3 regions of the Bacillus sp. LR_5 genome follow, and region 3 is predicted to be linked to each of the others. Evidence: riboswitches for the same ligand, from Rfam matches in the RefSeq annotation. Region 3 holds a riboswitch; each other region holds the start of a gene.
What was found. A riboswitch is a leader RNA that binds a small molecule or an ion and turns the genes downstream of it on or off. The one in region 3 is predicted to bind S-adenosylmethionine.

Region 1 (15,310 bases), on a different contig from region 3:
CAAGGCCGCCTGAACCGATGGCTCCGGCAATTGCCGTTGAGCCAATCAAAGCGATGGCCGTAACCGTGATCCCAGAAATAAGAGCCGGCATAGACTCCGGAAGCAGCACTTTGAAAATAATCGTAGACGTTTTAGCGCCCATTGATTTAGCGGCTTCAATCACACCTTTATCAACCTCGCGCAATGCGATTTCAGCAAGGCGCGCGTAAAACGGTGCCGAACCGATCACCAGCGCCGGCAATGCGGCGTTAGGCCCTAAGATCGTGCCGACTAAGAACTTCGTAAACCCTAACAGTAAAATAATTAAAATAAGGAATGGAATCGATCTGAATATGTTGACAATGGCCGCAATCACAGAGTTGACCGCTTTATTTTGCCAAAGGCTCCCTTTGCTTGTCAGGAAAAGCAGCAAGCCGAGGATCACTCCGATGACAAAAGCAAACAATAAAGAGATCAGCGTCATATAAAGTGTTTCATATGTCGCGTTCCACAACTCAGTTAAATCAACGTTCGGGAAGTATTTTTCAAACATTCGTGATCACCTCTGCTTTCACCTGTTTGTCATTAATGAACCGGATCACGTTTTGCACTTCTTCCTCGTCTCCATCAATATGGATGAACAGTGAACCGTAAGCTCCATCCTTCGTCTGCGAGATTTTCCCTTGCAGAATATTGACGCTGACATTGAAGTTTCTGATCATCTCTGTAATCAGAGGCTGTTCAGCAGAATCACCGACAAATGTGAGCTGAACCATTTTTCCTGATGCTGTTTCATCAAGAAGGTGCTGTAGCGTTTCTTTCGTTTCTTCCGGCTCTGTCACCTGCTGAACAAATCGTTTTGTCATGTCTTCCTTCGGATTTTTGAAGACATCAAGAACTTCGCCTTCTTCCACAACCTTTCCGTTTTCCATGACAGCGACTCTGTTGCAGATTTTGCGGATGACATGCATTTCGTGTGTGATCAGCACAATCGTCAAACCGAGTCTTTCATTAATATCGGACAATAGATCCAAAATTGAATCTGTCGTTTGCGGATCTAATGCTGATGTCGCTTCATCGCAAAGGAGAACCTTCGGATTGTTTGCAAGCGCTCTGGCGATTCCGACACGCTGCTTTTGCCCGCCGCTCAGCTGAGACGGATAAGATTTTTCTTTTCCTTCTAAACCTACCAGTTTAATCAGTTCATCGGCGCGCTTGATCCGTTCGCTCTTTTTCACCCCGGCAATTTCTAAAGGAAACATGATATTGTCTCTAACGGTCCGCGACCAAAGCAAATTGAAATGCTGGAAAATCATGCTGATTTCATGGCGTGCATTTCTTAAAGCGCGTCCGTTCACTTCATTAATCTTGGTTCCCGCCACTTCCACGGTTCCTGAGGTTGGTTTCTCAAGGCCGTTCAGCAGACGGATTAAGGAACTTTTACCAGCTCCGCTATATCCTATAATTCCAAAAATCTCACCTTTTTTAATGGAAAGCGAGACATTTTGGACAGCATTGACATCTCCGTGTTTCGACTTATAAACTTTTGAAACATCTTGAAGATTGATCAAAGCAATCACCTGCCTTAACACTATTCTAAGAAATCTTCCGGGTTTTTCTGCAAAAGAAAAGCCTTTCTGCACACTTGAGCAGAAAGGCTTATATAAAATGCCTTTCTCTCATCTTTCAAAGCTGAACGCTTCGTGTGAATTGGCACCATTTCAACAGCGTTGATGGTTGCCGGGCTTCATAGGGCACTTCCCTCCACCTCTCTTGATAAGAGAAATATATAGTCTTTTTCGTCCGGAAATTCTTAATGTAGAATAGCATGGCGAATGATTAAATGTCAATAAAATAAATGATGTCAACTTTTACTATTATAATAATTTCCTATTTTTTAATTCTTTAAAATCCTCTGAAAAAATCCGTTCGTCAGCCAGAGTATGGCTTCTAGTTTTAACAGGGCCCTGAATGACCCCTTTACTTTGAGGCTTCCGCTCTGAATAAGGTGCTGAAGGGAAATGTCTCCGTGCAATAAGTCAATAATTTCTGTTTGGTTTCCGTAAAAGGTCAGGTTGGACGTTTGGGGCGAAGAAATTTTTTTCATTTCTCCCTGTTCGTTTATTGAGACGGTTAAGGCTTCTGTTTCTCCTTGGAAGGTAATGAGCAATGTCGAAGCGTTCAAAAGGGGTTTTAAAAACAGATGCTGATACTCATCTTCTAAAACTTCCGCTTTCTCCATATGTACAACCTCCTATTTGTTGGTCATACATACACATTTCTCTTTCTGGCGCAAGAACCCCTTTATAAAACGAACGACAATTTCATTGGATTGTGCAGAGAAATATGTCATAAATGGGATGCGGAAGATGATTTTTGTTTGATCAGCTCATATAAATAAGAAACAGAGTGAAACGCATATCCTCTTTCGACCACTTTTCCGCCTTTAAACAGCAGAAAACAAGGGACGCTTTCAATTTGATATGCTTTTGCGAATGTCGGAGAGTAATTGACATTGTTTTTATAGAAGGCGACATCAGGCAGCATTTCTTTCACCACTGTCAGCATTTTGCTTGCAAGCTGGCAGGTGCCGCAAAACGGAGTATATAAATAAAGGAGATACACATCATCTTCAATGTGCTCAAGCTCATATTCTTGGAGTTCTTTCATGCTATACACCTCGGGATTTTCTTTCAAGAAAAATAGTATGGACATTCAAATTCGCGCGCAGCAATACAGAGGCGACATGGTGCCTGGGTGCAGCCGCTACTTCCTTATAGGCTCTGTCGATATGGAGATGGCAGGCTTCGTTAAATTCTCTTTTCAGCTGTTTTCTTAATTTCTCGCCTGATTCATCAGCATCAACTAATATATAGACGTCTTTATCGTAAAGCTCGTCAGCCAATTCCTCAAGCTTCAGCTGGCTGATTGTTCCGTTTGTGCAGATAATGCGCACTGGTTCATTCAGGACGCTTTCGATTTTCTCTTTATCTGTTTTCCCTTCGACAATCATAACCTTTTCCAGCTCATCCATCTTCATCTTCTTCACCTGCCGCGTCATATTTGAAACGTTCAGATTGTAAAAGAAGGCAGTGAAATTCACCGCCAACATTAACACCAGCCGTTTTCGTAGTCACAATCCACGTATTTTTCGTCGTTTCCTGAGACCACATCAGCTGTCTTATAAAATTTCTCATTTTCAAAGGAATAACCGGACTTAAGCTCATATTCATTCATGCTTGTCATTTGGCCGATCATCTCATTTTCATGATATAACGAGAGCCGGCCATTTTGAAAGCGGCCTGTCACATCATTGGTGACATCGAGCTTTTGTTTGCTGAAAGCCATATTGGACACCTCCCATAACGTTAGCGTGTCCAATTGCCTTTACAGCTATCCTGTTTTAGTCTTCTTGTGTCATCTCTTCGTATTGCTCTGCTGTCATCAGTTTTTCAATTTCAGAAGCGTCAGACGGCTCAACGACGATCATCCATGCTTTTTCGTACGGAGATTCGTTGACGAATTCCGGACTGTCATCAAGATCTTCGTTTACTTCCACAACAGTTCCGTTAATCGGTGCATAAAGCTCAGATACCGTTTTAACGGATTCAACACTGCCAAATGGCTCGTCCGCTTTGATTTCAGCGCCGACTTCAGGAAGTTCGACAAACACGATGTCGCCTAGCTCAGACTGGGCAAAATGCGTAATTCCAATTCTGGCTTTTTCTCCTTCAACTTTTACCCACTCGTGTTCTCCTGAGTAACGCAAATCTTTAGGTATGCTCAATTGAATCCCTCCATTTTTTACAGCACTACAATAAGAAGATAACATACTTTTCAAAAAAAATTTACATTAAGCCCAGTTTTCTTCAAATTGGTCTTCTTTAAATCCGACTGTCACTTTTTCGCCGTCTGTTGTAAGCGGGCGTTTGATCAGCATTCCGTCTGAAGCCAGCAGTTCAAGCTGCTCGTCCTCCGACATGTGATACAGCTTTTCCTTGAGATTCAGCTCGCGGTATTTCATGCCGCTCGTGTTGAAAAATTTCTTGAGATCCAGCCCGCTTTTTTCATAAAGCGCTTTTAGTTCTTCTTTGCTTGGAGGCTGCTCTGCAATATGTATTTCGTTTATTTCTTTCCCATGCTCTTCAAGCCATTTCTTTGCTTTGCGGCATGTTCCGCATTTAGGGTACCAGTAAAAAGTTAACGACATCTTCTTCCCCCTCAATAAAATAATCGAGGTTATTTTAACACAGTTTGTTTTAAAAACCTAAAACAGTGCTTCTTAAAAAAGCTCCGCGCATGCGGAGCTCTTGGCCAATCAGACAATATATTTTTCAGCCTCAAAAACGCCCGCTGCCGCTTCGCGTTTTTTCTGAATAACGTTTTTAGGTGTTACGCGCGTGAGCTTGCGCAGAGCGGAAAGCATCATGCGGAGTGAATCTCCTTCTTCCATTGCGATGAGGGATTCCTTCGCGTGCGCTTCAATTTCATTAAAGGCTTCTTGAACGAAAATTTCTGTATACAGCACCTTTTGCGCCGCTTTTTCTTCGCCTTGCGCGGCAATGGCCTTTTCCGTTCTGAGCACGGCTGATTCCATTGCGTACACATTGCTGACGATATCCGCGACGTTGACGAGAATTTCTTGTTCGCGATCGATGGCTTTTCCGTATTTTTGCGCGGCGAGACCGGCAGCGAACAGCGCGATTTTTTTGGCTTGCTTAACGATATATTTCTCCTGCTCTAACACGCCGCTGCCAGGCTCTTCAGGCATAAGCATCATGAGTTCTTCCTGCAGCGACTGCGCTTTTTCAAATAGAGGCAGTTCGCCTTTGAGCGCTTTTTTCAGGAAGGTGCTTGGCACGATTAACCGGTTGATTTCGTTTGTGCCTTCAAAAATCCGATTGATCCTTGAATCCCTGTAGGCTCTTTCTACTTCGTACTCCTGCATAAAACCGTAGCCTCCATGAATCTGCACGCCTTCATCTACGATATAATCAAGCGTTTCAGAGCCAAATACCTTATTCAGAGAGCATTCGATGGCATATTCGGCAATTGACTTGGCAATTTGCCGGCCGTCCTTGAGATCTTCGGCTGTAAACTGGCTCATATTGTCTTCAAACAGCCCAACCGTTCTGTACACAGAGCTTTCCATCGCGTACAGCCTTGATGCCATTGTCGCAATTTTTTCCTGGGTCAGCGAAAAGCTAGCAATCGGCGTTTTAAATTGGCGCCGCTGATTTGCGTATGCCGCAGACAGCTCGATTACCCGCTTAGATGCACCGATTGTGCCAACCGCCAGCTTGTAGCGGCCGATGTTTAAAATATTAAAGGCGATGACATGCCCTTTGCCGATTTCTCCAAGCAGGTTTTCTTTTGGCACTTCAGCCTGATCTAAAATAAGCGTTCTTGTCGATGATCCTTTGATTCCCATTTTCTTTTCTTCCGGACCCGTGGATACACCCGGGAAATCTTTTTCCACAATAAAGGCCGAGAACTTTTCGCCATCCACTTTAGCGTAAACGACAAATACATCAGCAAAGGCAGAGTTGGTAATCCACTGTTTTTCCCCGGTTAACACGTAATGCGTTCCTGCTTCATTTAGCACGGCTGTTGTTTTTGCTCCAAGCGCATCAGACCCAGAGCCCGGCTCAGTCAGTGCATAAGCAGCGATCTTTTCGCCTGAAGCGAGTCCTGGCAAATATGTTTTCTTTTGCTCTTCTGATCCGAAAAAGACGATCGGCAAGGACCCGATGCCGACATGCGCCCCATAAGAAAGAGAAAAGCTTCCCGCACGCGAAAATTTTTCAGTGATGAGTGCCGAGCTGATTTTATCAAGACCGAGCCCTCCGTATTCCTCAGGCACATCAGCGCCAAGCAGCCCAAGTTCGCCCGCTTTCTTCAACAGCCTGACGGAATGCTCGAATTGATGGTTTTCGATGTCATCTATATGAGGGAGAACATCCTGCTCAATGTAGTCCTCAGTTGTTTTCGCAATCATTTTATGCTCGTCAGTGAAATCTTCCGGTGTATACATTTGATCGTATGGAACATCCTCGATTAAGAAACCGCCGCCTTTTTGTACTTCAGCCGCTTTTTTTGCCATTTGTTTTTCCCCCTTTAGCATAATTCAAATACACCGGCCGCTCCCATCCCGCCGCCGATACACATTGTAACGACTCCAAATTGCTCGTTTCTCCGTTTCATTTCATGAATCAGTGAGAGTGTAAGCTTTGTACCCGTACAACCAAGCGGATGTCCAAGCGCGATTGCGCCCCCGTTGACATTCACTTTTTCTTCATCAATTCCCAGTTCCCTTATCACTTGAATGGCCTGTGATGCAAAAGCTTCGTTCAGTTCAAACAAGCCGATGTCCTGCAGTTGAAGCCCGGCAAGCTTCAAGGCACGCGGAATGGCTTCCACCGGTCCGATGCCCATCACTTCCGGCGGCACACCGCCTACTGCAAAGGAGCGGAATTTCACAAGCGGCGCTAAGCCCAGTGCATCAGCTTTTTCTCGGTCCATCAGCATAACTGCCGCCGCTCCGTCACTCGTCTGCGAGGAATTGCCCGCAGTAACCGTTCCGTCAACGGAAAAAGCGGGTCGCAATGTCGCTAAGATGTCTGTCGTCGTTTGCGGGCGAACGCCTTCATCCTGAGAAAACACAAACTGTTTTTCCTGAGGCTTATGGTTTTCTCCGATTTCTGTCACCGTCACTTCGACGGGAACAATCTCATCTTTAAATTTCCCCTCTGCAAGAGCTTTGGCCGCGTTCTGGTGGCTGCGAACGGCAAACGCATCCTGGTCCTCGCGGGAGACGCCGTATTTTTTCGCGACCTGCTCGGCTGTGTGGCCCATGCTCATGTAATATTCCGGCGCCTTTTCTGCCAATGCGAGGTTCGGACGGGTCACATGCCCCATCATCGGAACCTGAGACATGGATTCTGCTCCGCCGGCGATCGCTGTATCATAGGCGCCGAGCATAATTTTTTCTGCCGCATATGCGATGGACTGAAGACCTGAAGAGCAGTAGCGATTGACTGTAATTGCCGGGACCGTGTACGGCAGTCCCGCAAGCGCGCCAATATTTCTCGCCATATTTAGCCCCTGTTCCGCTTCAGGTGTTGCACAGCCGATAATCAAATCGTCAATATTGCCTTCGTAGCCGCCTGCCCGTTTCAGTGTTTCTTTTACGCAAATCGCTCCCAAATCATCCGGACGAACGGTGGCCAACGATCCTTTTTTTGCTTTCCCAACCGGTGTTCTTGCACCTGACACTATGACTGCCTCTTTCATAAGCTCCCTCCTAATTCCGTAAAGGTTTACCTTTCACAAGCATATGCTGCATTCTCGCTTGAGATTTCGCCTCTCCTGCCAAACTCAAAAACGCTTCTCTCTCGATCTCCAATAAATACTCTTCATCAACCTCTGTACCGAACGGCACTTTTCCGCCGGCAATGACATAAGCGAGTTTTTTCGCGATCTTGAAATCATGCTCTGATATATAGCCGGACAGCTTCATTTGCTCAGCGCCAAGCAAGAGTGCCGCATAACCGGTTTCTCCCGCCACCTTAACCTTTTCTTTTACAGGCGGCCGCCAGCCGGTATCGTATAAAGATGCGGCCAGCTGTTTTGCATCGTAAAGCAGGTGGTCCTGATTCATGCTGATGTGATCTGTTTCTTTTAAGATGTTCATCTCACGAGCCTCTTGGGCGGAAGCGGATACTTTCGCCATCGCAATCGTTTCAAATGTTTTCATTGCCGCATTCATCGGATCAAGACCGCGGCGAAGATGGTTGATGTACAGCTCTTTGTTTCCACCTCCGCCAGGGATGAGGCCGACGCCGGATTCCACAAGCCCCATATAGGCTTCGCTTGCTGCTTGAATACGAGCCGCCGGCAGACACACTTCCGTTCCTCCGCCGAGCGTCATGCCAAATGGCGCGGCGACAACCGGTTTCGCACTGTATTTGATCTTCATCATCGTCTCTTGGAAACGGCGTATCACGAAATCAACTTCCAAAAAGTTGTCATCCTGGACTTCCATTAAGATCATGCCAAGATTCGCGCCGACGCAGAAATTTTTTCCTTGGTTGCCGATGACAAGGCCTTTGTAGTTCCGCTCTGTTTCCTCTAACGCTTTGTTGATCATTTGAATGATATCGAGGCCGATCGCATTGCTTTTCGAATGGAATTCAAGAAGGGCCACATCATCTCCAAGGTCAATCAAGCTTGCTCCGTTATTTTTTGCAATCACGCCTTTTGTTTCTTTAAGTGCTTGTAAATGAATCCGTTTTTTGTTTTCTTTCACGGCTCTATATTCGCCGCGGTCATAATAAAATACCGTTCCGTTCTCTTTGATGTAGAAGGTTTCATTCCCTTTGTCCAGCATGTCTTTGATCCAACCAGGCATATCTGCTCCAAGCTGCTCAAACTTTTCTGCCGACTGCCTGAGGCCGATGGCATCCCACATTTCAAACGGGCCCAGCTCCCAGCCGAATCCCCACTTCATTGCTTGGTCAATCGCATGAATATCATCAGCAATCTCACCAAGCAGTTCGGCTGAGTAAAGCAGGGTTTGAGATGTGATATTCCACAGCAACCTGCCGGCTCTGTCGTCTGAGTAAATAAGCGCTTTCATTTTCGCTTTTGTCCCTTTTGCCTGTTTTGCCGCTTCAAGTGCCGGTGATTTCATTTTTGTCCGCTCGCCATAAGTAAGCGTCACTGGGTCAAGCTCATAAATCGTTTTTCCTTCTTTTTTATAAAAGCCTTGTCCTGCCTTGCTTCCGATCCACCCTTTTTCCAGCATATCGTTCATGAAAACTGGCAGGCGGAACACTTCTTTCTCGTCTCCATCCGCTTTGTCATACACATTTCGGGCGACGTGGGCAAATGTATCGAGTCCGACAACATCAAGCGTTCTGAAGGTCGCGCTTTTCGGTCTGCCGATTAGCGGGCCAGTGATCGAATCAACTTCCCCAACCTGATAGCCGCCTTTCAGCATTTCTTGGACTGTGACGAGAAGTCCATATGTTCCGATGCGGTTTGCGATAAAGTTCGGTGTGTCCTTTGCTGTAACAACGCCTTTGCCGAGGACATTTTCACCGAAGGCTGTCATAAACTTTAAAATATCAGGATCAGTTTCCTTAATCGGAATGATCTCCAGCAGCTTTAAATAGCGGGCGGGATTAAAAAAGTGCGTTCCAAGAAAATGGGCTTTAAAATCATCCGACCGGCCTACAGCCATTTCCTGCACTGATATGCCGGAGGTGTTGCTTGAGACAATGCTCCCAGGCTTCCGGTGTTCATCCACAAGTGCAAAAATTTGCTTTTTAACTTCAAGGTTTTCGACAACGACTTCAATAATCCAATCTGCTTCTTTGAGCTTTGCTGCATCATCCTCCAGATTGCCTGATGTGATATAGGAGGTATTTTTTGCTGATGTGAGGGGAGCGGGCTTTTGTTTCAGCAGTTTTTTCACCGCCTGCCGGCTCAGCCTGCTGCGCACCTCCGGACTGTCTTTCGTCAGTCCCCTTTTTTCCTCTTCCTTTGTCAAATCGTTCGGCACAATATCAAGCAGCAGGACAGGAATTCCGATGTTAGCCAAATGCGCCGCAATCCCGGAACCCATTACCCCCGATCCTAAAACGGCTGCCTTCCGAATGTGTTTGTGCATGAGATATCCCCCTTGAACATTGAATGAATAATTATTCATTTTTTGACCAAAAAAAATGAAACCCGTTTCTTCTTTCATCTTAAAAGATTTCCGGTTCGACTTCAATAGCTAATTTGTTATTTTTTTGTATGAAGCTTATAAAAGACGGGCAACTTAAGCCCGGAGGTGAAGGGAATGGTGCGAGAGAAAAAAAATCCGTCTTCAGCGGCAGTCAGCGCGGCGAGCGTAAAGGGAGATGCCGGTCCGACTCAGCATTACGGCGGCGGAAAACGGACAAGTCAAAATCAGCAGTATAAAAAACATAACATGGAACAATCATAAAGCAGCTGCTTCCCGCGGCTGCTTTTACTTTTTTAAGATCCCTTTTAACACAAACGCTGCATTGGCGGGCCGTTCGGCAATTCTTCTCATAAAGTAGCTGAACCAGTCCGTTCCATATGGGACATACACACGCATTCTGTACCCTTCCTTGGCGAGTTCCTTCTGCCGCTCCGGCCTGATGCCGTAAAGCATTTGAAACTCAAATTGTGACGCTGGGATATGATGTTCAGCAACGAGCTGTTTCGTAAACGCAATGATGTCATCGTCATGTGTGGCGACAGCCGTGTAGTTCCCACTTAACAGCTGCAGCTTTATTAGGCTCTGAAAATGAAGGTCTGTTCCTTTTTTGTCTGGAAACGCTACAGCCGCAGATTCTTTATAAGCGCCTTTCACAAGTCTGAGATTCGGCTTTAAGTCGCGCATATTTCTGATATCTTCTGCCGCCCGGTACAGATACGCCTGAATCACCGTGCCGAGCATCTCAAATTCCTGTTTGCATTGCCTGTAGATAGCGAGTGTCTGTTCATAATGAGAATAGTCTTCCATATCAATGGTCACAGCAACACCATATTGCTTCGCAGCGGATACAATGGCACGCAAATGAGATAGGGCAAGTTCTTCTGAAAGATCGAGCCCGATCGAGGTCAGCTTTAATGAAAGCTCTGAGTCCAATTGATGTTCGGCAATGGCTTGAATGGCCTTCTTGCATTCCTCTGCGACTTGATCTGCTTCTTTTTCTGAAGCGGCATACTCGCCTAAATAATCAATTGTTGCGCATAAACCGGATCTGTTTAGCCTTTTGACGGTCTTAACCGCCGACTCAATTGTATCGCCGGCGACAAACCTTCGTGCCCCAAGCCGCGTTCCGTATGCTTTGGCGAACTTGGTAAGTGTTTTATTTTGAGATAAGAATAAAAACACATGTCTCAACATCCGACTCCCTCCTGCCTTCATCTTCAAAACACCTGTATATAACTCCCAGCCTGAAGGAAACTATAAAATGAACAGAAATCAAAGGAGGATCACAATGGAAAATCAGCAGCAATCTCAAATGCCGCCTTCCGTTATTTCGACAAAGGATCATTTGTATCTGAATGACATGCTGAACTGGAATTTGCTCGCGATGAAAAAAGCGCATTTCATGGCGCAGCAGTGCCAGGATCAATCGTTAAAACAAGAACTCGACCGCGTCGGACACATGCATCATGATCACTATCAAAGAATATTAAAGCACCTGCAGCCAGGCCAGCAGCAGTCCGGCTACATCCAATAAGGAGGCGCCAGAATGAATCAGCAAAATCAGAAAATCAGCAATCCGCAGACACCTGTACCGACAACTTCGGAAATGAATGACAGAGATTTCGTCAATGAGTTGCTGACAACAGAAAAATACATGACAACAGCTTATTGCACAGCCCTGCACGAATTCAGCCACGAGTCTCTTTATCAGGATATTCAATCCATTTTTGATGAGTCACAAAAAGCGCAAAGAAAACTGTATGACCTCATGTTCCAATATGGATGGTATTCTGTTGAAGCGGAGGATGCCCAAAAGCTGCAGCAATCCTATCAAAAATTCCAGCAGACCATTCAGCAGCAGTCTCCATATCAGCAGTAACAACATCAGCAAAAAGGATACGATGTTCTTCCGGGCATCTATCCTTTTTTTGTGCGTAAAATCAGTTGACTTTTCATTAACACTTATTTATATTTAATAAGCATTAACTATTTTGTCATCAAAATATATATACAGTGTATGTAACAGAGGGGAAATGAATATGAAGAGTGCGGATCAGTTAATGTCCGATATCCAATTATCGCTTCAGGCGCTCTTTCAAAAGATACAGCCTGAAATGCTAGAAAGCATGGAAAAACAAGGTATCACTCCAGCGCAGCTGTTTGTGCTGGCCAGCTTAAAGAAACACGGCAGCCTCAAGATTTCTGAAATTGCCGAGCGTATGGAGGTTAAGCCAAGCGCGGTGACGCTAATGGCTGATCGCCTTGAACAAAAAAATCTTATCGCCAGAACACACAACACAAAAGACAGGCGAGTGATTGATCTCAGTCTTACTGATGAAGGAGACAGAAAGTTCGAGGAGGTTTTGGCGGGCAGAAAAGCCATTATGGCGCGATACCTTTCCTTCTTGACGGAGGAGGAAATGCTTCAGGCGGCGCATATTACAGAAAAGCTCGCAAAGGCTGCAGCGGAAACTGATGAAAAGCAAAACATGAAAGAAGGAAACGGATGAAATGAGTAATGAAGGCAAACAATCAAAACGAACGTTATTAATAACAGGCTTAATTATTGCCATGTTTTTTTCAGCTCTTGACGGTACCATTGTCGGAACGGCCATGCCGAAAATTGTCGGTGATCTGGGCGGTTTGAGCATGATGACCTGGCTGACAACTGCATATTTGTTAACATCAACAACCATTGTTCCAATTGCCGGTAAACTGGCCGATTTATTGGGACGCCGCATTGTCTATGTATCAGGATTAATTATTTTTATGGCAGCTTCTGCTTTGTGCGGGATGGCCAACAATATGACAGAATTGATTATCTTCCGAGGACTGCAGGGAATCGGTGGGGGCATTATGATGCCGATGGCGATGATTGTCATCGGTGACTTGTTCACAGGAAAACAGCGTGCTAAATTCCAAGGGGTCTTTGGCGCGATTTACGGGCTAGCTTCAGTGATTGGGCCGCAAATCGGCGGCTGGATTGTAGACTCACTAAACTGGAAATGGGTTTTCTATATTAACCTTCCAGTCGGCATTATTGCGGTTATTTTTATTGCCAGAGGATTGCAGGGCCGTCAGCAGACTGGTCCGATCAACTTCGATATCGCTGGTATTTTCACGATGATTGTCGGGGTTGTCAGCCTCCTTCTCGCCCTAAGCTTTGGCGGAAAAGATTATGCGTGGGGCTCATGGCAGATTCTTGGCTTGTTTGCACTCGCGCTGATCGGCATTATCAGCTTTATAATCGTAGAATCAAAAGCAAAAGAGCCAATCCTGCCAATGTATTTATTTAAAAACAGAACGTTTACATTTTTAAACCTGATCGGCTTCTTTATGAGTATCGGCATGTTTGGTGCCATTACGTTTGTTCCTTTCTTTATGCAGGGAATTGTCGGAGTCAGCGCGTCTGAATCAGGTACAATTATGACACCGATGATGATCTCTATGATTATTACAAGTATTATCGGCGGCCAGCTTGTTTACAAAGTCGGCATTAAACCGCAAATTATTACAGGCATGATAGTTATGGCTGGAGGATTCCTGCTGTTAACGACTTTGGACCTTGATACGAGTAAGCTTGTTGCTACATCGTATATGGCAATTATTGGTCTAGGAATGGGTCTGGTTATGCCGATTCTGACACTAGCTTTACAGGAAAGCTTTTCGAAGGAGGAGCTTGGGGTTGTCACCTCTTCCAGCCAATTCTTCCGTTCGATCGGAGGAACATTCGGCATTACCATGCTGGGAGCCGTAATGAATGCAAGATCAGGAAGTTTATTAACAGATAAACTGGTGCCGTACTTAGACTCACTTCCGGCACAGGCAAGCTCATTTGCCTCCCAGCTAAAGGGTATGATTGATACAAATCCGCAAGGGCTGCTGCAATCACTGTTCAGCCCGGACGCAATCAAACAAATCCCTGCGGCTTTCTCATCCCATATTATGCCGATATTAAAAACATCGTTGATGGATTCACTCCACAGCGTGTTTTATACAGGCCTGATCTTTATCGCCGTCGGAGCCGTATTTACATTGTTCTTAAAACCTATCAAGCTATCAAATAAGAAAACGGGAGAACAAGTAAAGGAGAAAGCGGCACAAGCCGTTGAATCACCTTCCCATTAATAGAGTGCCCCGCGGATACCAATCCGCGGGGTTTTGTTATTCGATCATCTGAGCCCTTCCATTTCCGAAGGACCAATCCTCATCCTGATTTCCGGCCAGCATAATAAACACATCTTCTTTTCTTACGCCAAGCTGGGAATGAATCCGGCTTGCGATTGAGTGGTAAAGGGCTTTTTTCTGTTCAGTTGTTCTTGACTGTTTCAAGGTAAAATGAATGTATATCAGTTCATTGGTCCGCTCGACCTGCAGATAAGACGGATCATAAAAAAATTCACTATTTTCATATTGCCTGATGACTTGAAAGTAGTCATCTTCCGGCACATTAATTTCTTCGATCATCGATTGGTGAATGGTCCTGCTTAGTTTTTGAAGCCACGCTTCACTTCTTCCCGCCCGTAAATGAATCTGTACAAATGGCATCCCCCGCATCTCCTCTCTTTACAGCGTCTGTCCGCTGTCAATTGTGATGATTTGGCCTGTGAGTGATTCCTGTTCAACAAGCGAACAAATCAATTTGGCGACTTCATCCGGTTCAGCGATACGCTGTAACAGCAAAGTGCCGATCATGCTTTTCATTTTTTCTTCCCGGCCAGCCCACCATCTCGTTGCGACAGCTCCCGGTGCTACACCGCTCACTCTAATTTCGGGCGCTAAGGCGTGGGCCAATGATTTCGTTAAACCGTGCACCGCCGATTTTGACACTGCATAAGGCATAGATGAACCCGCCCCGGTTAACCCTGCGATGCTGCCGACATTTACGATCGCTCCAGCCTTGCTTTTTTTCATGAACGGAACCACTGCCCGCGCGCAGAAAAACATCCCTTTCACATTGACAGCGTATAACTCATCCCAGATGTCTTCTGTCGCAGCTTTAAGATCATCCATTGGAATGTGCCGTGTAATGCTGGCATTATTGACTAAAACATCAATCGTGCCGTATGTTTTCACGATCGATTGAACCATGTCCTGCACTTCGCTGTTTTTTGATACATCGGCTTGGATGGCGAAGGCTCGCCCGCGAGCTTTTTTAATCATATCCACTGTTTCCTGCGCTTCGGATTGTGAACGTGAATAATTCACCGCAACAATCGCTCCGCGTTTTGCCAATTCCATACTGGCTGCTCGTCCGATTCCTGTGCCGCCCCCCGTTACGAGAGCAATTTTGTTCATTACATTCATTGCCGCCACTCCTTGCTGTTGATTAACATATCTTGCTGATTCCATTGTAATCCAGGTCAGGTGTTACGTATAATGATTGTTAAAGATACTTGCTATCACTCAGATTGATAGCAAACGAACGGAGGAGTTCAACATGGAAAGTGGAGATTTACGTGTGTTTCAAATGGTAGCCCGTGAAGGCTCCATTACGAAAGCAGCCCTGCAGCTTGGCTATGTGCAATCGAATGTCACGGCCAGAATTCAGCAATTGGAAGCTGAGCTGGGCACCATCCTGTTTTTGCGCCACAATCG
Region 2 (7,895 bases), on a different contig from region 3:
TCCATTTACATTTGAAGTGAACTTAGATCAATAGAAAGAAGGGCTGGGGAAAACCACCAGCCCTTTTGTTTATAATTTTGCACTCTTATACCCATTCACATTAGAAGACTGCCATCTCCAGGAATCAGCACACATTTCCTCGAGGCCTCGTTTTGCTTCCCAGCCTAGTTCCCGCTTGGCTTTTGCAGGATCTGCAAAGCATGTGGCGATGTCTCCCGGGCGGCGGTCCGCAAAACGGTACGGAACTTCTTTCCCTGACACTTTTTCAAAGGCTTTGACCATTTCAAGCACGCTGTAGCCTGTGCCTGTTCCGAGGTTGTATGCATCTGCTCCTGTGGAGTTCAATACTTTTTCCAGCGCCTTGACGTGGCCCTCTGCGAGATCAACAACGTGAATATAATCGCGTACGCCTGTCCCGTCTTTTGTCGGATAGTCATTGCCGAATACGCTTAACTGTTCCAGCTTGCCGACGGCGACTTGCGCCACATATGGCATAAGGTTATTCGGAATGCCATTCGGGTCTTCACCGATCCGTCCGCTTGGATGCGCGCCGAATGGATTAAAGTAGCGCAGCAGGGCAACGCTCCACTCATTATCGGCCGTATGCAAGTCACGCAATATTTGTTCAAGCATGAGTTTCGTCTGCCCATAAGGGTTAGTCGCACCTAATGGAAAGTCCTCCGTGATCGGTGACATTTCCGGAACGCCGTATACCGTCGCAGAAGAACTGAATACGATTTTTTTGACGCCGTATTTCTCCATGACCTCACATAAAATAAACGTTCCTGTGAGATTATTATGATAATATTTGAGCGGAATCGCAACAGACTCACCGACTGCTTTTAACCCCGCAAAATGAATCACAGCTTCAATCTCGTTTTCTGCAAAAACCGAATCTACCGCTTCCCGATCCAATAGATCCGCTTCATAGAACGTTAAATCTTTTCCCGTAATCTCCTTGACGCGGTTCAGTGCCTCAGCTGAACTGTTGGACAAATTATCAAGAACGACAATCTCATAGCCGCTGTTCAATAATTCAACACATGTGTGGCTTCCGATGTACCCGGCACCGCCAGTAACAAGTATTGCCATGATGTAAACCCTCCTAAAAAATGACCTGCTATTATTATATAGTGTTTGGAACCGGGCTACATCCATTTTTAAGAAGTTTAATAGTTTATTAATGGTTTTTTCATATTTTTGCGGGCTATCCGATACAGGTTTTCAGCATTTTCACGCCATATTACATGACTTTATGCAGCGCAAACAAGTATGGCAGCTGAAAAATCAATCTGCCGGTTGACGTTTTCTTTTCCAATTTTCGCTATGCTTAATGCTGAAAGGATTTGATGACATGGCGATGAGCCCCTACATTTTTATTGTATTTATTCTTATTATTTTATCGATGTATCGAGAAAGAACGGTAAAGCCCGCGAAATTGCTGATCATTCCGCTGCTGCTCTTATGGGGTGTATCAGCATCATTTCAGCCGGTGTATTTTCATTCTGTTTTACATGTGGCGATCAGCTGCATTTTATTACTGATCGGGCTGGCCTGCGGGTTTGGCATTGGGAAGATGGTAAACGTGCGGATTCACCCGGAAACCGGAAAGGTCACTTCACGCGGCTCCCTTGGAAGTGTTATCCTCATTCTAGTGATACTTTCTTTGCGCATGGCTGCGAGAACATGGCTGCCTGAGAGCAACGAGATTTTTATTGGCATTATACATTCTATGTTCTTCATTCCCCTCGGCACTATCACAGCCCGTAACATCATGCTTTACAAAGCATACAGACGGCTGGCCTCTGGCAAAGTATCCATTCAATAACTGAAAGAAGGACCAGCATGAACCAACAATCTCCGGCTCGGCACTACAAGAAGCTTGTGCCGAGCCTTATTCTCATTTTGAATTGCATACAATTTTTATCTCACCCAGCCAAAGCTGACCCCCTTTTGTTAGCGTTTGTATTTGCGGTGTATCTAGCATTCATTTGGATCATTCCCTTTGTGGCATCCGCTGCTGTCAATTTGGGCATATTCATCGGGCTTTGGCTCCTGACCGTTTTCCTTTGGGCTATTTCCGGCCAAGAGCAGGGAGCCGCCTTTTTCTTAATCGTATTTTTAATGGTTTTCGCAGCCATAAAGCTTCCTGCACGGCTGTCCTTGATTTTTACAATATGCCTAATTGGGGGCAACGTTTTCTTTCTATACACCCTTTTTGACAGCAGCTTGGATGATATCATTAGTAACATCTCTATCATGATCGGACTGTACGTCTTCTTCTCCTCCATGCGTTTCAGGCGAGAAGCGAGAAGAGAGGCTGAACGAAATCATGCTGAATTGGCAAAAATGCACTTGCAGCTGGAGCAAGCCCACGAAGAACTCCAGAAAGCACATGCAGAGCTGCAGGAGGCTTCTGTTCTTTCTTTAAGGTACGCGGTCCTTGAGGAGCGTACAAGAATTGCCCGAGACATTCATGACAGTATCGGCCACGAGCTGACTTCTGTGATTGTTCAGCTTCAATCTCTTCCCTATATCCTGAAAAGCAGCAAGGATGATTCAGAAAAAGTCATTCAAAATGTACTGACTGTCGCCAGAGAATGTCTTCAGGAAGTACGGTCTGTCGTTCACCAAATGGGCCGAAGTGAATCGATGGTTGGCCTTACCGCTTTGCGGGGGCTTATCCACCAAGTGGAGGAACGAAGCGGCTTGCACGTTTCTTTAGACACTGCCGGCCTTTCAGAAGAGTCTTGGCCTCAAAACGTAAGTGAAACGATCTACCGCACCTTGCAAGAAGCGCTGACCAATATCATCCGTCACGCTCACGCTACCCATGCGGCTGCCGTCATTTCTAACGACGAGACCCACCTCTATGTCACAATCACCGACAACGGACATTTCACCGGCAATCTTACTTGCGGATTTGGGCTGACAGGAATGAAAGACCGCGCTGAAAAAGCAGGCGGTTCCCTTTCTTTCAGCGCCGTGCAGCCGAGCGGCCTGCAAATTGAGCTGGCATTGCCGCTCACGACAACGAATAAGGAGCAAAAAGATGAACAAAGATAAAATACGCGTCGCACTTGCCGATGATCAGCCGCTTGTGCGTGAAGGCTTCCGCTATGTCATCAACGCACAGCCGGATATGGCCGTATCTGGTGAGGCAGGCGACGGGCACGGCATTATTGCACTGGCAAAGCAAACAAAACCCCACGTCATCCTGATGGATGTCCAAATGCCACATTGCTCAGGTATCGAAGCGGCAAAAGACATTATGTCCGCACTGCCAGATACAAAGATTGTCATTTTAACTACCTTTGATACCGAGGAATATGTATTTGAAGGCATTCGCGCGGGCGCAGTCGGCTATCTGCTGAAAGATACGCTTCCTGAAGAATTGATTGACGCCATTCGCGCCGCGGCCAGAGGCGAAGCGATTTTCCGTACAGCCACAGCTGCTAAAATTATCAGCGAGACATTTCGCTCAAAGCAACAAACTCAAGCCGAAGAACTGGCAGATCCGTTTACAAAAAGAGAGCTCGAAGTTCTTCAGCAAATGGCCTATGGGTTGAGAAATGAAGACATTGCTGAAAAGCTTTTCGTCAGCGAAAGCACTGTGAAAACTCACGTGCACCGCATTCTGCAAAAATGCAATGCCCAAGACCGGACACAAGCAGTCGTTTTTGCTATTCGAAACGGTATTGTGCAATAGAAAACTCTCATCCCGTCATGATAAAATAAGACAAAGGAGATGATTGGAAATGAAAGAAGAAATCATTGAACGGTTTACTACATATGTAAAAGTGGACACACAGTCCGATGAATCCGTCGACACCTGCCCTTCCACACCCGGCCAATTGACGTTAGGAAACATGCTCGTTGATGAATTGAAATCCATTGGCATGCAGGATGTAGCCATTGATGAAAACGGCTATGTCATGGCGACTCTTCCCTCCAATACTGAAAAAGACGTGCCGACTATCGGCTTTCTCGCTCATGTCGATACTGCCACAGACTTTACCGGCAAAAACGTGAATCCGCAAATCATTGAAAGCTACGATGGAAAAGACATTGTTCTTAATGAACAGCTGCAGGTCATCCTGTCACCTGATCAATTCCCTGAACTGCCCGGCTATAAGGGCCATACACTCATCACCACAGACGGCACAACCCTTCTCGGCGCAGACAATAAGGCCGGTATCGCCGAAATCATGACAGCCATGGATTACCTCATCAAACACCCTGAAATCAAGCATGGCACAATCAGAGTCGCCTTTACGCCAGATGAAGAAATCGGAAGAGGGCCGCACAAATTTGATGTAAAACGGTTTAATGCGTCTTTTGCCTACACAGTTGACGGCGGCCCGCTCGGCGAGCTTGAATACGAAAGCTTCAATGCCGCTGCCGCAAAAATCACGATCAAAGGCAACAACGTACATCCCGGAACGGCAAAAGGGAAAATGATCAACTCTGCGAAAATCGCAATGAAGCTGAACAGCCTGCTACCGGCAGACGAAGCGCCTGAATATACAGAAGGGTACGAAGGCTTCTACCACCTGCTGTCGATTCAAGGAGATGTAGAGGAAACAAAACTCCACTACATTATCAGAGACTTTGACAAAGGCAACTTCCAAAGCAGAAAAGAAACAATGAAGCGTGTCGTTGAAGAACTTCAAAACGAATACGGGCAAGACCGGATTCAGATTGATATGAACGATCAATACTACAACATGAGAGAGAAAATTGAACCTGTCATCGAAATTGTCAACATTGCCAAGCAAGCGATGGAAAACCTCGGCATCGAACCGAAGATTTCTCCAATCCGCGGCGGCACGGACGGATCCCAGTTGTCCTACATGGGACTCCCAACGCCAAACATCTTTACCGGCGGGGAAAACTTCCACGGCAAGTTTGAATACATCTCAGCCGATAACATGGTGAAAGCCGTAAATGTCATCGTTGAGATTGCAAAACTGTTTGAAGAACAGGCATAATACCAAAAGCCAGTCTTAAAAAAAGACTGGTTTTTTTTTGTGAAAACGAAACATTTTGAATACGTCCTCCGTAAAACAAGTATCAACAGTTGAGGAGGAAAAACAATGACAAAACATGCAATAGCTGCAAAGAGTCTATTGAAAAAATGGATGATGACAAGGCCGCTTAACATGCAAAAGAAATCCAGCCCCTTTCAAAAAATCAGAAAAATGTTCAAACGCTTCTTCAAATAAAACATTCAAATCCCCAAAACATAATCCGCATTCACTCGTACCGCCCAAATGCTCCGTAATTTGGGTTTTTTGTGTTTGATTCCGCAAAATAGGGTATAAACCAAACAAGCAAGAAAACAGCAACCAAAAACAGGTAATTTGAATTATGGATTTTTAGGTTAAAAGTTATATAAAGGAATTTATTTTATCGTCGATAGTAACTATAGAACCAATCACCAACCAGAACAATCATCATGTTGTAAGACTATTTTCAGGTCATCAGGTTAGACTGTTTTTGAGGGGCAGTTATTTATTTTTAATGGATTTAGAATTTTTTGAATACTTTTTGACATTTTATCCGTACAATAGAGAATACCAAAACTTTTTTTGGGAGGTATGTAAAATGATCCTATTTATTATCATCGCATTATGCGGCTATCTTCTTTTTTCTTTCAGCAAGGACAATCGCCGCAAACCGCAAAAGACAAGCCCTCTGCCAGCAGCCGCACCTCATCACAACAACCTAATCGACCTTGACGCCATCCGCCAAAAACGCCGGATGCCTCTTTCCTAATCCTATATTTCAAACGAAAAGGCTGCTGAATCATGCAGCCTTTTTCAATTTTAGAAACATTTATTACTCGGGAAAAACAATCAGCAGGGTTTCTGATCACTAGATTTGGAACTTGAAACCTTTTTGCCGCCTGTCCGTAATCTCTTACAAGGCAAATCCAAAAGGAGACTTCAGCAATGATCGAATTATTTATGAAACAAAAAATGTTCTCGTTTAAAGATGCATTTCACATTTATGACCGAAATGAACAAGAGACATTCAAGGTCGAGGGCCGGTTCTTTTCGTTAGGAGACTCGCTACAAATGACAGATTCATCCGGAAAAACACTCGTTTCCATAGAACAAAAAGTAATGTCTGTATTGCCGCGATACGAGATTTCAATTGGCGGGAAAACAGTTTGTGAGGTGGCAAAGAAATTAACGTTTTTCAAACCAAAATTTGAAATTTCCAAGCTCAACTGGGAAATTGACGGTGACTTGTGGAAGGATGAATTTCAACTGACGGACGGGGAGAATGTCCGGATGTCAGTGAGCAAAAAGTGGCTTAGCTGGGGTGATTCCTATCATTTGCAAATTGAAAACGAGGAAGATGTGCTGATCTGCACAGCCATTGCTATCGTGCTGGATATGGTATTATATGACGACGAAGATAATAGTATTTTCTAAAAAGGTGTTGACAATTGATCCAAAAGTAATAATATTAAGATAATTAAAATCTGAATATGAAGATGTACCTTATCAAGAGAGGTGGAGGGACTGGCCCTATGATACCCGGCAACCGCTGTTTCAAACAGAATGGTGCTAAATCCTTTAGAACATTGCGTTCTTGCAGATGAGGCGGAGATTTGATCATTCAAGCTCTTCCTTACTCAAAGGAAGAGCTTTTTTCATGCACAACACATTTCAGAAAAGAGGCGAATGACATGGCTCAACAAACAAATGTTGCAGGACAAAAAACAGAAAAACAAATCAAAGCTCCTTTCCGTGCCGATCATGTCGGCAGTTTACTGCGATCTGCTCCGGTGAAAGAAGCCCGGCAAAAAAAAGCGGCTGGCGAGATCACTGCGGAACAGCTTCGTGATATCGAAAATCAAGAGATCACCCGCATTGTGGAAAAACAAAAAGAAATCGGTCTCGATGTGGTAACAGACGGGGAATTCCGACGTTCCTGGTGGCATTATGATTTCCTGGAAGGGCTTGACGGCGTGGAACCGTTCATCCCGGCTGAAGGGATTCAGTTCCATCATGCGAAAACAAAAGCACGCAGCATCAAAGTGACGGGAAAACTCGATTTTACGAGCCACCCCGCGCTTGCCGATTATCAATTTTTACATGAGACTGCCGGTGACGCGACACCAAAGCTGACGATTCCGAGCCCGAATATGCTGTTTTTCGGTGAAAAAGCCGATAAAGGGATTTATGACGACCAAGAGGAATACTTTCATGATCTGGCCCAAGCGTACAAAAAAGCAATCAAAGCCTTCTATGACGCTGGATGCCGCTATCTTCAGCTTGATGATACGTCATGGTCTCTCTTCTTTGAGGAAAAAGGCAGAGAGGTCGTCCGAGCGCTTGGGGGCGATCCAGAAACATTGCCTGCCTTATTCGCCAAAACGATTAACGATGCAGTGGCAGACCGGCCTGATGATTTAGCAATCACGATGCACATTTGCCGCGGCAACTTCCGTTCAACTTGGGCGGCATCAGGAGGCTATGACGCTGTAGCGGAAACGATTTTGGATGGCTTACATTTGGACGGCCTGTTCTTGGAATACGATGATGACCGCTCCGGTAACTTTGATCCGCTCCGTTTCGTGAAACGCAAGGATCTGCAAATTGTACTCGGTTTGATTACATCGAAATACGGCGAGCTTGAAAATCCTGAGGATGTGAAGCGCCGAATCAATGAAGCGGCGCGCTTTGTCAGCCTGGATCAGCTGTGCCTCAGCCCGCAGTGCGGTTTCGCCTCTACAGAAGAAGGCAATCTTTTGACAGAGGAGCAGCAATGGGCGAAGCTGCGCCATGTGATCGACATCGCCAACGATGTGTGGAGATAATCTATCATTGACAGAAACATAAAATGTGTGAATAATAGATACTATCAGAAAATTTCATAAA
Region 3 (8,810 bases):
TGTCAGAAGGTTGCCTTCTTCTGTAGAGGCGAAACCGCACTGCGGGCTCAGGCATAGCTGGTCCAAGCTGACAAAACGCGCGGCTTCATTGATACGGCGTTTCACATCCTCAGGATTTTCAAGCTCGCCGTATTTCGATGTGATCAAGCCGAGCACAATTTGCAGATCCTTGCGCTTCACAAAACGGAGCGGATCAAAGTTTCCGGAGCGGTCATCATCGTACTCCAAGAAAAGGCCGTCAAGGTTTAAGCCGTCCAAAATCGTTTCCGCTACAGCGTCGTACCCTCCTGATGCCGCCCAGGTTGAGCGGAAGTTGCCGCGGCAAATGTGCATTGTGATCGTTAAATCGTCAGGCCGGTCTGCGACGGCATCGTTAATTGTTTTGGCAAATATGGCTGGCAATGTTTCTGGATCACCGCCGAGCGCCCGGACAACCTCTCTGCCTTTGTCCTCAAAGAAGAGAGACCATGACGTATCATCAAGCTGGAGATAACGGCAGCCAGCATCATAGAAGGCTTTGATTGCTTTTTTGTACGCTTGGGCCAGATCATGAAAGTATTCCTCTTGATCGTCATAAATCCCTTTATCCGCCTTTTCGCCAAAAAACAGCATATTTGGGCTGGGAATGGTCAATTTTGGCGTCGCGTTACCAGCAATCTCATGTAAAAATTGATAATCAGCAAGCGCTGGGTAGCTCGTAAAATCGAGTTTTCCCGTCACTTTGATGCTGCGCGCTTTCGTTTTTGTGTTATGGAACTGAATTCCCTCAGCCGGGATGAACGGTTCCACACCGTCAAGCCCTTCCAGGAAGTCATAATGCCACCAGGAACGTCGGAATTCCCCGTCTGTTACCACATCGAGACCGATTTCTTTTTGTTTTTCCACGATGCGGGTGATCTCTTGATTTTCGATATCACGAAGCTGTTCCGCTGTCATCTCACCAGCCGCTTTTTTTTGCCGGGATTCCTTCACCGGAACGGAACGAAGCAAACTGCCGACATGATCGGCGCGGAAAGGTGCTTTGCGTTGTTTTTCTGTTTTTTGTCCTGCAACATTCGTTTGTTGAGCCATGTTATTCGCCTCTTTTCTGAAATATTGAGCATGTAAAAAGCTCTTCCTTTGTGTAAGGAAGAGCTTGAACGATCAAATCTCCGCCTCATCTGCAAGAACGCAATGTTCTTAAGGATTTAGCACCATTCTGTTTGAAACAGCGGTTGCCGGGTATCATAGGGCCAGTCCCTCCACCTCTCTTGATAAGGTACAACTTCATATTCAGATTTCAATTATCTTAATATTATTACTTTTGGATCAATTGTCAATGCTTTTTAGAAAATACTTTCATCTTCATCGTTATATAAAACCATATCAAGCACGATAGCGATGGCAGTGCAAATCAGAACATCTCCCTCGTTTGCAATCTGCAAGTGATAGGAATCACCCCAACTGAGCCACTTTTTGCTCACTGACATCCGGACATTTTCCCCGTCCGTCAGCTGGAATTCATCCCTCCATAAATCACCATCGATTTCCCAGTTAAGCCCGGAAATCACAAATTTCGGTTTGAAAAACGTTACTTTCTTCGTTACCTCACAAACTGTTTTCCCGCCAATTGAAATCTCATAGCGCGGCAATAAAGACATTAGTTTTTGTTCTATGGAAACGAGCGTTTTCCCAGATGAGTCTGTCATTTGTAATGAGTCTCCTAACGAGAAAAAACGCCCCTCCACCTTGAATGTTTCTTGTTCATCCCGGTCATAAATGTGAAATGCATCTTTAAATGAGAACATTTTTTGTTTCATAAATAACTCGATCATTGCTGAAGTCTCCTTTGGGTTTGCCTTGTATGAAATTACGGATATGTGGCGAAAAGGTTTCAGGCTCTAAATCAAAACAATTTTAAAAGGCTGCGTGATTCAGCAGCCTTTTCGTTTGAAATATAGAATTAGGAAAGATGCATCCGGCGTTTTTGGCGGATGGCGTCAAGGTCGATTAGGTTGTTGTGATGAGGTGCGGCTGCTGGCAGAGGGCTTGTCTTTTGCGGTTTGCGGCGATTGTCCTTGCTGAAAGAAAAAAGAAGATAGCCGCATAATGCGATGATAATAAATAGGATCATATTACATACCTCCCAAAAAAAGTTTTGGTACTCTCTATTGTACGGATAAAATGCCAAAAAGTATTCAAAAAATTCAAAATCAATAAATAACAAGAAACTGTCCCTCTAAAACAGTATTACCTGATGACCTGAAAATAGTCTTGAATTACGCTGTTTGCTCTTGTTGATGATTGGTTCTATAGTTACTATCGACGATAAAATAAATTCCTTTATATAACTTTTAACCTAAGTTTACGTAATTCGAATTACCTGTTTTTGGGTGCTGTTTTCTTGCTTGTTTGGTTTATACCCTATTTTGCGGAATTGAACACAAAAAACCCAAATTACGGAGCATTTGGGCGGTACGGGTGAATACGGATTGTATTTAGGGGATTTGATGTTTTATTTGAAGAAGCGTTTGAACATTTTTCTGATTTTTTGAAATGGGCTGGATTTCTTTTGCATGTTAAGCGGCCTGGAAATGATCCATTTTTTCAAGAGACTCTTGGCAGCGATTGCATGTTTTGTCATTGTTTTTCCTCCTCATTTGTTGATACTTGTTTTACGGAGGACGTGTTTAAAATGTTTCATTTTCACACAAAAAAGCCAGTCCTTTTTTGGACTGGCTTTTGGCATTATGCTTGCGCTTCAAACTGTTTTGCAATCTCAACGATGACATTTACGGCTTTGACCATGTTGTCAACTGAGATGTATTCAAATTTGCCGTGGAAGTTTTCCCCGCCTGTAAAGATGTTTGGCGTCGGAAGCCCCATGTAGGACAGCTGTGATCCGTCGGTGCCGCCGCGGATGGGGGAAATCTTCGGTTCGATGCCGAGGTTTTCCATCGCTTGCTTGGCAATGTTGACGATTTCGATGACAGGTTCAATTTTCTCTCTCATGTTGTAGTATTGGTCGTTCATATCCAGCAGAATCCGGTCTTGCCCGTATTCGTTTTGAAGTTCTTCAACGGCACGCTTCATTGTTTCTTTTCTGTTTTGGAAATTCTCTTTGTCAAAGTCTCTGATAATGTAGTGGAGCTTTGTTTCCTCTACGTCTCCTTGAATCGACAGCAGGTGGTAGAAGCCTTCATAGCCTTCCGTATATTCAGGCGCTTCGTCTGCCGGCAGCAGGCTGTTCAGCTTCATCGCGATTTTCGCAGAGTTGATCATTTTTCCTTTAGCTGTTCCGGGATGTACGTTGTTGCCTTTAATCGTAATTTTTGCGGCAGCGGCATTGAAGCTTTCATATTCAAGCTCGCCGAGCGGCCCGCCGTCAACCGTGTAGGCAAAGGATGCATTGAACCGTTTCACATCAAATTTGTGCGGCCCTCTTCCGATTTCTTCATCAGGCGTAAAGGCGACTCTGATTGTGCCGTGCTTGATTTCAGGGTGTTTGATGAGGTAATCCATGGCTGTCATGATTTCAGCGATACCGGCCTTATTGTCTGCGCCGAGAAGGGTGGTGCCGTCTGTGGTGATGAGTGTATGGCCCTTATAGCCAGACAGCTCAGGGAATTGATCAGGTGACAGGGTGACCTGCAGCTTTTCGTTAAGAACGATGTCTTTTCCATCATAGCTTTCGATGATTTGCGGATTCACGTTTTTGCCGGTAAAGTCTGTAGCGGTGTCGACGTGAGCGAGAAAGCCGATTGTCGGCACGTCTTTTTCAGTATTGGAGGGAAGAGTTGCCATGACATAGCCGTTTTCATCAATGGCTGCATCCTGCATGCCGATGGACTTCAATTCATCAACGAGCATGTTTCCTAATGTCAATTGGCCGGGTGTGGAAGGACAAGTGTCAACGGATTCATCGGACTGTGTGTCGACTTTTACATATGTAGTAAACCGTTCAATGATTTCTTCTTTCATTTCCAATCATCTCCTTTGTCTTATTTTAGCATGGCGGGATGAGAGATTTCTATTGCACAATACCGTTTCGAATGGCAAAAACGACTGCCTGTGTCCGGTCTTGGGCATTGCATTTTTGCAGGATGCGGTGCACGTGGGTTTTCACAGTGCTTTCACTGACGAAAAGCTTTTCAGCAATATCCTCATTTCTCAGCCCGTAGGCCATTTGCTGAAGAACCTCAAGCTCTCTTTTGGTGAACGGCTCTGCCAGTTCTTCTGGATGGGGCTGTTGCTTCGCCCGAAATGTCTCACTGATAATTTTAGCAGCTGTGACTGTACGGAAAATCGCCTCGCCTCTGGCCGCAGCGCGAATCGCATCTATCAACTCTTCAGGAAGTGTATCCTTCAGCAGATAGCCTACTGCTCCCGCACGGATGCCTTCAAATACGTATTCTTCCGTGTCAAAGGTGGTTAAAATGACTATCTTTGTATCTGGAAGTGCGGACATAATGTCTTTCGCCGCTTCGATGCCTGAGCAATGCGGCATCTGGACATCCATGAGGATGACATCGGGTTTTGTTTGTTTTGCGAGTGCTATAATATCGTGACCGTCGCCGGCCTCGCCAGAAACCGTCATATCCGTCTGTGCGTTGATGACGTAGCGGAAGCCTTCACGCACAAGCGGCTGATCATCGGCAAGCGCGACGCGTATTTTATCTTTGTTCATCTTTTTGCTCCTTATTCGTTGTCATGAGCGGCAATGACAGCTCAATTTTCAGGCCGCTCGGCTGTACGGCACTGAAAGTAAGGGAACCGCCTGCTTTTTCTGCGCGCTCTTTCATTCCTGTCAGGCCAAATCCATAAGTAAGGCTGCCGGTGAATTGTCCATCGTCGGTGATTGTGATATAGAGATGGGACTTGTCGTTAGAAATGACGGCCGCCGCATGGGAAGCGTCAGCGTGACGAATGATATTGGTCAGCGCTTCCTGCAAGATGCGGTAGATCGTTTCGCTCACGTTTGGAGGCCAAGACTCTTCTGACAGTCCGGCAGTATCTAAAGAAACGTGCAAGCCGCTCCGTTCCTCCACTTGATGAATGAGCCCCCGCAAAGCGGTAAGCCCCACCATCGATTCACTACGGCCCATTTGGTGAACGACAGACCGTACTTCTTGAAGACATTCCCTGGCGACACTCAGTACATTTTGAATGACTTTTTCTGAATCCTCCTTGCTGCTTTTAAGGATATAGGGAAGGGATTGAAGCTGAACAATCACAGAAGTCAGCTCGTGACCGATGCTGTCATGAATGTCGCGGGCAATTCTTGTACGCTCCTCAAGGACCGCGTACCTTAATGAAAGAACAGAAGCCTCCTGCAGCTCTGCATGTGCTTTCTGGAGTTCTTTATGAGCATGCTCCAGCTGCACATGCATTTTTGCCAATTCAGCATGATTCCGTTCAGCCTCCTTTCTCGCTTCTCGTCTGAAACGCATGGAGGAGAAGAAGACGTAGAGTCCGATCATGATCGAGATGTTGCTAATGATGGTTTCCAAGCTTCCTCCATGTGAGGATAGGAGGAATATGTTGCCTCCAATTAAACATGCTGTGAAGATCAAGGATAGCCGTGAAGGGAGTCTAAAGGCGGCATATATCATTAAAAATACAATCAAAAAATAGGCGGCACTCTGCTCTTGGCCGGAAACAGCCCAAAAGAAATCGGTCAGGAGCCAAAGCCCGATGAATATGCTCAAACTAACAGCAGTGGATGCCACATAGGGAATGATCCAAATGAATGCTAAGTATACCGCAAATACAAATGCTAACAAAATGGGATCAGCCTTAGTTGGATGAGATAAAAATTGTATGCAATTCAAAATGAGAATAAGGCTCGGCACAAGCTTCTTGTAGTAGTGCCGAGCCGGAGTTTGTCCGTTCATGCTGGTCCTTCTTTCGGTTATGGAATGGATACTTTGCCGGCGGTCAGCCGTCTGTATGCTTTGTAAAGCATGATGTTGCGGGCTGTGATGGTGCCGAGGGGAACGAAGAACATAGAATGAATAATGGCAATAAACATCTCGTTGCTCTCAGGCAGCCATGTTCTCGCGGCCATGCGCAAAGAAAGTATCACTAGAATGAGGATAACACTCCCAAGTGAGCCGCGTGAAGTGACCTTTCCGGTTTCCGGGTGAATCCGCACATTTACCATCTTCCCAATGCCAAACCCGCAGACCAGCCCGATCAGTAATAAAATGCCGCTGATCGCCACATGTAATACGGAATGAAAATACGCCGGCTGAAACGATGCAGATACGCCCCATAAGAGCAGCAGTGGAATGATCAGCAACTTCCCGGGCTTTACCGTTCTTTCTCGATACATCGATAAAATAATAAGAATCAATACAATAAAAATATAAGGGCTCATCGCCATGTCATCAAATCCTTTCTGCATTAAGCATAGCGAAAATAGGAAAGAAAAACGTCAACCGGCAGATTGATTTTTCAGCTCTATACTTGTTCGCGCTGCATAAAGTCATGTAACATGGCGTGAAAATGCTGAATGTCTTCGCTGTTTCTTTTCCACATCATAAACGTTTGGGACGCAGGCAATTCTAGATGTGCAGGCGTGCTTACAGCCATCAGCTTTTTTTCGGCTTCTTCCTGTTTGATAATGTAGGTAGGGAGGAAAGATGCCCCCATTCCCGCTTTCATCATGTGGACAGCCGTATCCGTCTGCCCGACAGCCATCATTTGAAGAGACGGGTAATGTGATCGGATGTTATCTAAAAAGGCATCCCCATAAGACGGATGATCATGCGTTAGCAGCCGATAGCGGGTTAAGACGGATGCAGCATCCGGCCTGCTTTCTTGGAAAGGAGCCGCCAGACAAAGCGTACCTTCGCATATGTGCTGATAATAAAGAGTGTTGGTGTTCGGGTCTTTCCGCGACAAACCAATATCAGCTTCATTGTGTTCCACCGCTTGTTTAATAGCGTCAGATCCAGCCACATGAGTTGAAAGCTCGACATTCGGATGTTTTTGGATATAGGCTGGCAGAAATCGAGGCAAGATATAGGACGCAATGTAGGGGTGTACGGCCAGCGTGAGTGATCGGCTGTACCCCTGTTTCCATTGGCTGACTTTCTGCTTTCCAGCTTGGTAAACATGGATCATTTCTTTGGCATAAGGCAAAAAGAGCCTGCCTTCGTCAGTCAGTACGATTCGTCTTCCGCTATGCAAAAACAACCTCATGCCCAGTTCATCTTCCAATTTCCTCATATGCTGAGAAACGGCAGGCTGTGTGAGATACAGACGCTCAGCCGTCTTCCTGAAGCTCTCTGATTCCGCTGCGGCAATAAAGGTTTGCAGCCACTTTAAATCCATGAAATATCTCCTTCACTGCAAGTTATCCATAACAAATTGTTACGTTTACATGCGCATTTGTTTATCACTGATTATACATCCATTCGTTTAGTATACCTATAGAACGAGAAAATAGAGAGAGGGATTCATATGAACATATACGTAGAAGCAAATCCATATTTACATGACAAGTATTCAAAATACGCGGATGAAAAATATAAGAGAGAAGGAAACCCATTTGTATCCTTTCCGATTCATTTTGATGACATCCCGTCCGGAGCAAAGACGCTCGCACTTACTTTCATCGATCATGACGCCATTCCCGTATGCGGATTCAGCTGGATTCACTGGACAGCGGCTAATATTCCGGCTTACATCGGAGAGCTTCCTGAACATGCGAGTGAGGAAAGACAGGACTTGATGATACAAGGGCAAAACAGCTTTGCTTCACCGCTTGCGGGAAGCAACGATCCAAAGGTGATTCACCAGTATTGCGGGCCGACACCGCCTGACAAGGATCATGCGTATACATTGACGGTCTATGCTTTAGATGCTGAGCTGAATCTTCAGCCGGGCTTTTACTTGAACGAGCTCTATCAAGAAATGAAAGAGCACATTCTTGCTGAAGCCTCTATCGAATTGCTGGCAAGGGTTTAAGCTAAAAAATATGAAAAAACTATTAATAAACGATTAAACTTCTTAAAAATGGATGTGGACCGGTTTTAAACACTATATAATGAAAACAGGTCATTTTTTAGGAGGGTTACATCATGGCAATACTTGTTACTGGCGGTGCCGGGTACATTGGCAGCCACACATGTGTTGAACTATTGAACAGCGGCTACGAGATTGTTGTTCTTGATAATCTGTCTAACAGTTCGGCTGAGGCGCTGAACCGTGTAAAGGAGATTACAGGAAAAGATTTAACGTTCTACGAAGCGGATTTATTGGACCGGGAAGCGGTAGATTCCGTTTTTGCGGAAAATGAAATCGAAGCTGTGATTCATTTTGCGGGGTTAAAAGCAGTCGGTGAATCTGTGGCGATTCCGCTCAAATATTATCATAACAATCTGACAGGAACGTTTATTTTATGCGAGGCCATGGAGAAATACGGCGTTAAGAAAATCGTGTTCAGTTCATCTGCGACAGTGTACGGCGTTCCGGAAACATCGCCGATTACGGAGGACTTTCCATTAGGTGCGACAAATCCTTATGGGCAGACGAAGCTCATGCTTGAACAAATATTGCGTGATTTGCATACAGCCGACAATGAGTGGAGCGTTGCGCTGCTTCGTTACTTTAACCCGTTCGGCGCGCATCCAAGCGGACGGATCGGTGAAGACCCGAACGGAATCCCTAATAACCTTATGCCGTATGTGGCACAGGTAGCAGTCGGGAAGCTCGAGCAATTAAACGTATTCGGAAATGACTATCCGACAAAAGACGGGACAGGCGTACGCGATTATATTCACGTCGTTGATCTCGCAGAAGGCCACGTCAAGGCGCTGGAAAAA

Region 1: another riboswitch for S-adenosylmethionine. It lies ahead of metN (methionine ABC transporter ATP-binding protein MetN); the one in region 3 lies ahead of RAC86_RS09430 (5-methyltetrahydropteroyltriglutamate--homocysteine S-methyltransferase).
Region 2: another riboswitch for S-adenosylmethionine. It lies ahead of RAC86_RS05985 (5-methyltetrahydropteroyltriglutamate--homocysteine S-methyltransferase); the one in region 3 lies ahead of RAC86_RS09430 (5-methyltetrahydropteroyltriglutamate--homocysteine S-methyltransferase).

The regions. Positions count from the first base shown of each region.
Region 1 is NZ_JAVAXX010000018.1:2,038-17,347, forward strand. It holds gene metP (methionine ABC transporter permease MetP) at 1-532, opposite strand, end outside; gene metN (methionine ABC transporter ATP-binding protein MetN) at 525-1,550, opposite strand; SAM riboswitch class I at 1,656-1,762, opposite strand; gene RAC86_RS06255 (SCP2 sterol-binding domain-containing protein) at 1,877-2,221, opposite strand; gene RAC86_RS06260 (thioredoxin family protein) at 2,329-2,649, opposite strand; gene RAC86_RS06265 (toprim domain-containing protein) at 2,651-3,013, opposite strand; gene RAC86_RS06270 (YusG family protein) at 3,091-3,327, opposite strand; gene gcvH (glycine cleavage system protein GcvH) at 3,383-3,766, opposite strand; gene RAC86_RS06280 (arsenate reductase family protein) at 3,833-4,189, opposite strand; gene fadE (acyl-CoA dehydrogenase FadE) at 4,298-6,082, opposite strand; gene RAC86_RS06290 (acetyl-CoA C-acetyltransferase) at 6,097-7,272, opposite strand; gene RAC86_RS06295 (3-hydroxyacyl-CoA dehydrogenase/enoyl-CoA hydratase family protein) at 7,283-9,652, opposite strand; gene RAC86_RS06300 (YuzL family protein) at 9,827-9,973, shown strand; gene RAC86_RS06305 (proline dehydrogenase family protein) at 9,998-10,906, opposite strand; gene RAC86_RS06310 (hypothetical protein) at 11,001-11,246, shown strand; gene RAC86_RS06315 (spore coat protein) at 11,259-11,591, shown strand; gene mdtR (MarR family transcriptional regulator MdtR) at 11,752-12,222, shown strand; gene mdtP (multidrug efflux MFS transporter MdtP) at 12,224-13,840, shown strand; gene RAC86_RS06330 (tautomerase family protein) at 13,877-14,260, opposite strand; gene RAC86_RS06335 (SDR family NAD(P)-dependent oxidoreductase) at 14,279-15,019, opposite strand; gene RAC86_RS06340 (LysR family transcriptional regulator) at 15,153-15,310, shown strand, end outside.
Region 2 is NZ_JAVAXX010000017.1:6,198-14,092, reverse strand. It holds gene RAC86_RS06030 (zinc ribbon domain-containing protein) at 1-34, shown strand, start outside; gene galE (UDP-glucose 4-epimerase GalE) at 70-1,092, opposite strand; gene RAC86_RS06020 (DUF1453 family protein) at 1,355-1,828, shown strand; gene RAC86_RS06015 (sensor histidine kinase) at 1,846-3,066, shown strand; gene yxjL (two-component system response regulator YxJL) at 3,053-3,709, shown strand; gene pepT (peptidase T) at 3,759-4,991, shown strand; gene RAC86_RS06000 (hypothetical protein) at 5,097-5,225, shown strand; gene RAC86_RS05995 (hypothetical protein) at 5,524-5,778, shown strand; gene RAC86_RS05990 (LURP-one-related/scramblase family protein) at 5,955-6,443, shown strand; SAM riboswitch class I at 6,510-6,616, shown strand; gene RAC86_RS05985 (5-methyltetrahydropteroyltriglutamate--homocysteine S-methyltransferase) at 6,701-7,834, shown strand.
Region 3 is NZ_JAVAXX010000031.1:84-8,893, forward strand. It holds gene RAC86_RS09430 (5-methyltetrahydropteroyltriglutamate--homocysteine S-methyltransferase) at 1-1,071, opposite strand, end outside; SAM riboswitch class I at 1,154-1,260, opposite strand; gene RAC86_RS09435 (LURP-one-related/scramblase family protein) at 1,326-1,814, opposite strand; gene RAC86_RS09440 (hypothetical protein) at 1,943-2,206, opposite strand; gene RAC86_RS09445 (hypothetical protein) at 2,495-2,623, opposite strand; gene pepT (peptidase T) at 2,728-3,960, opposite strand; gene yxjL (two-component system response regulator YxJL) at 4,010-4,666, opposite strand; gene yxjM (two-component system sensor histidine kinase YxjM) at 4,653-5,873, opposite strand; gene RAC86_RS09465 (CcdC protein domain-containing protein) at 5,891-6,364, opposite strand; gene RAC86_RS09470 (LysR family transcriptional regulator) at 6,442-7,317, opposite strand; gene RAC86_RS09475 (YbhB/YbcL family Raf kinase inhibitor-like protein) at 7,447-7,953, shown strand; gene galE (UDP-glucose 4-epimerase GalE) at 8,067-8,810, shown strand, end outside.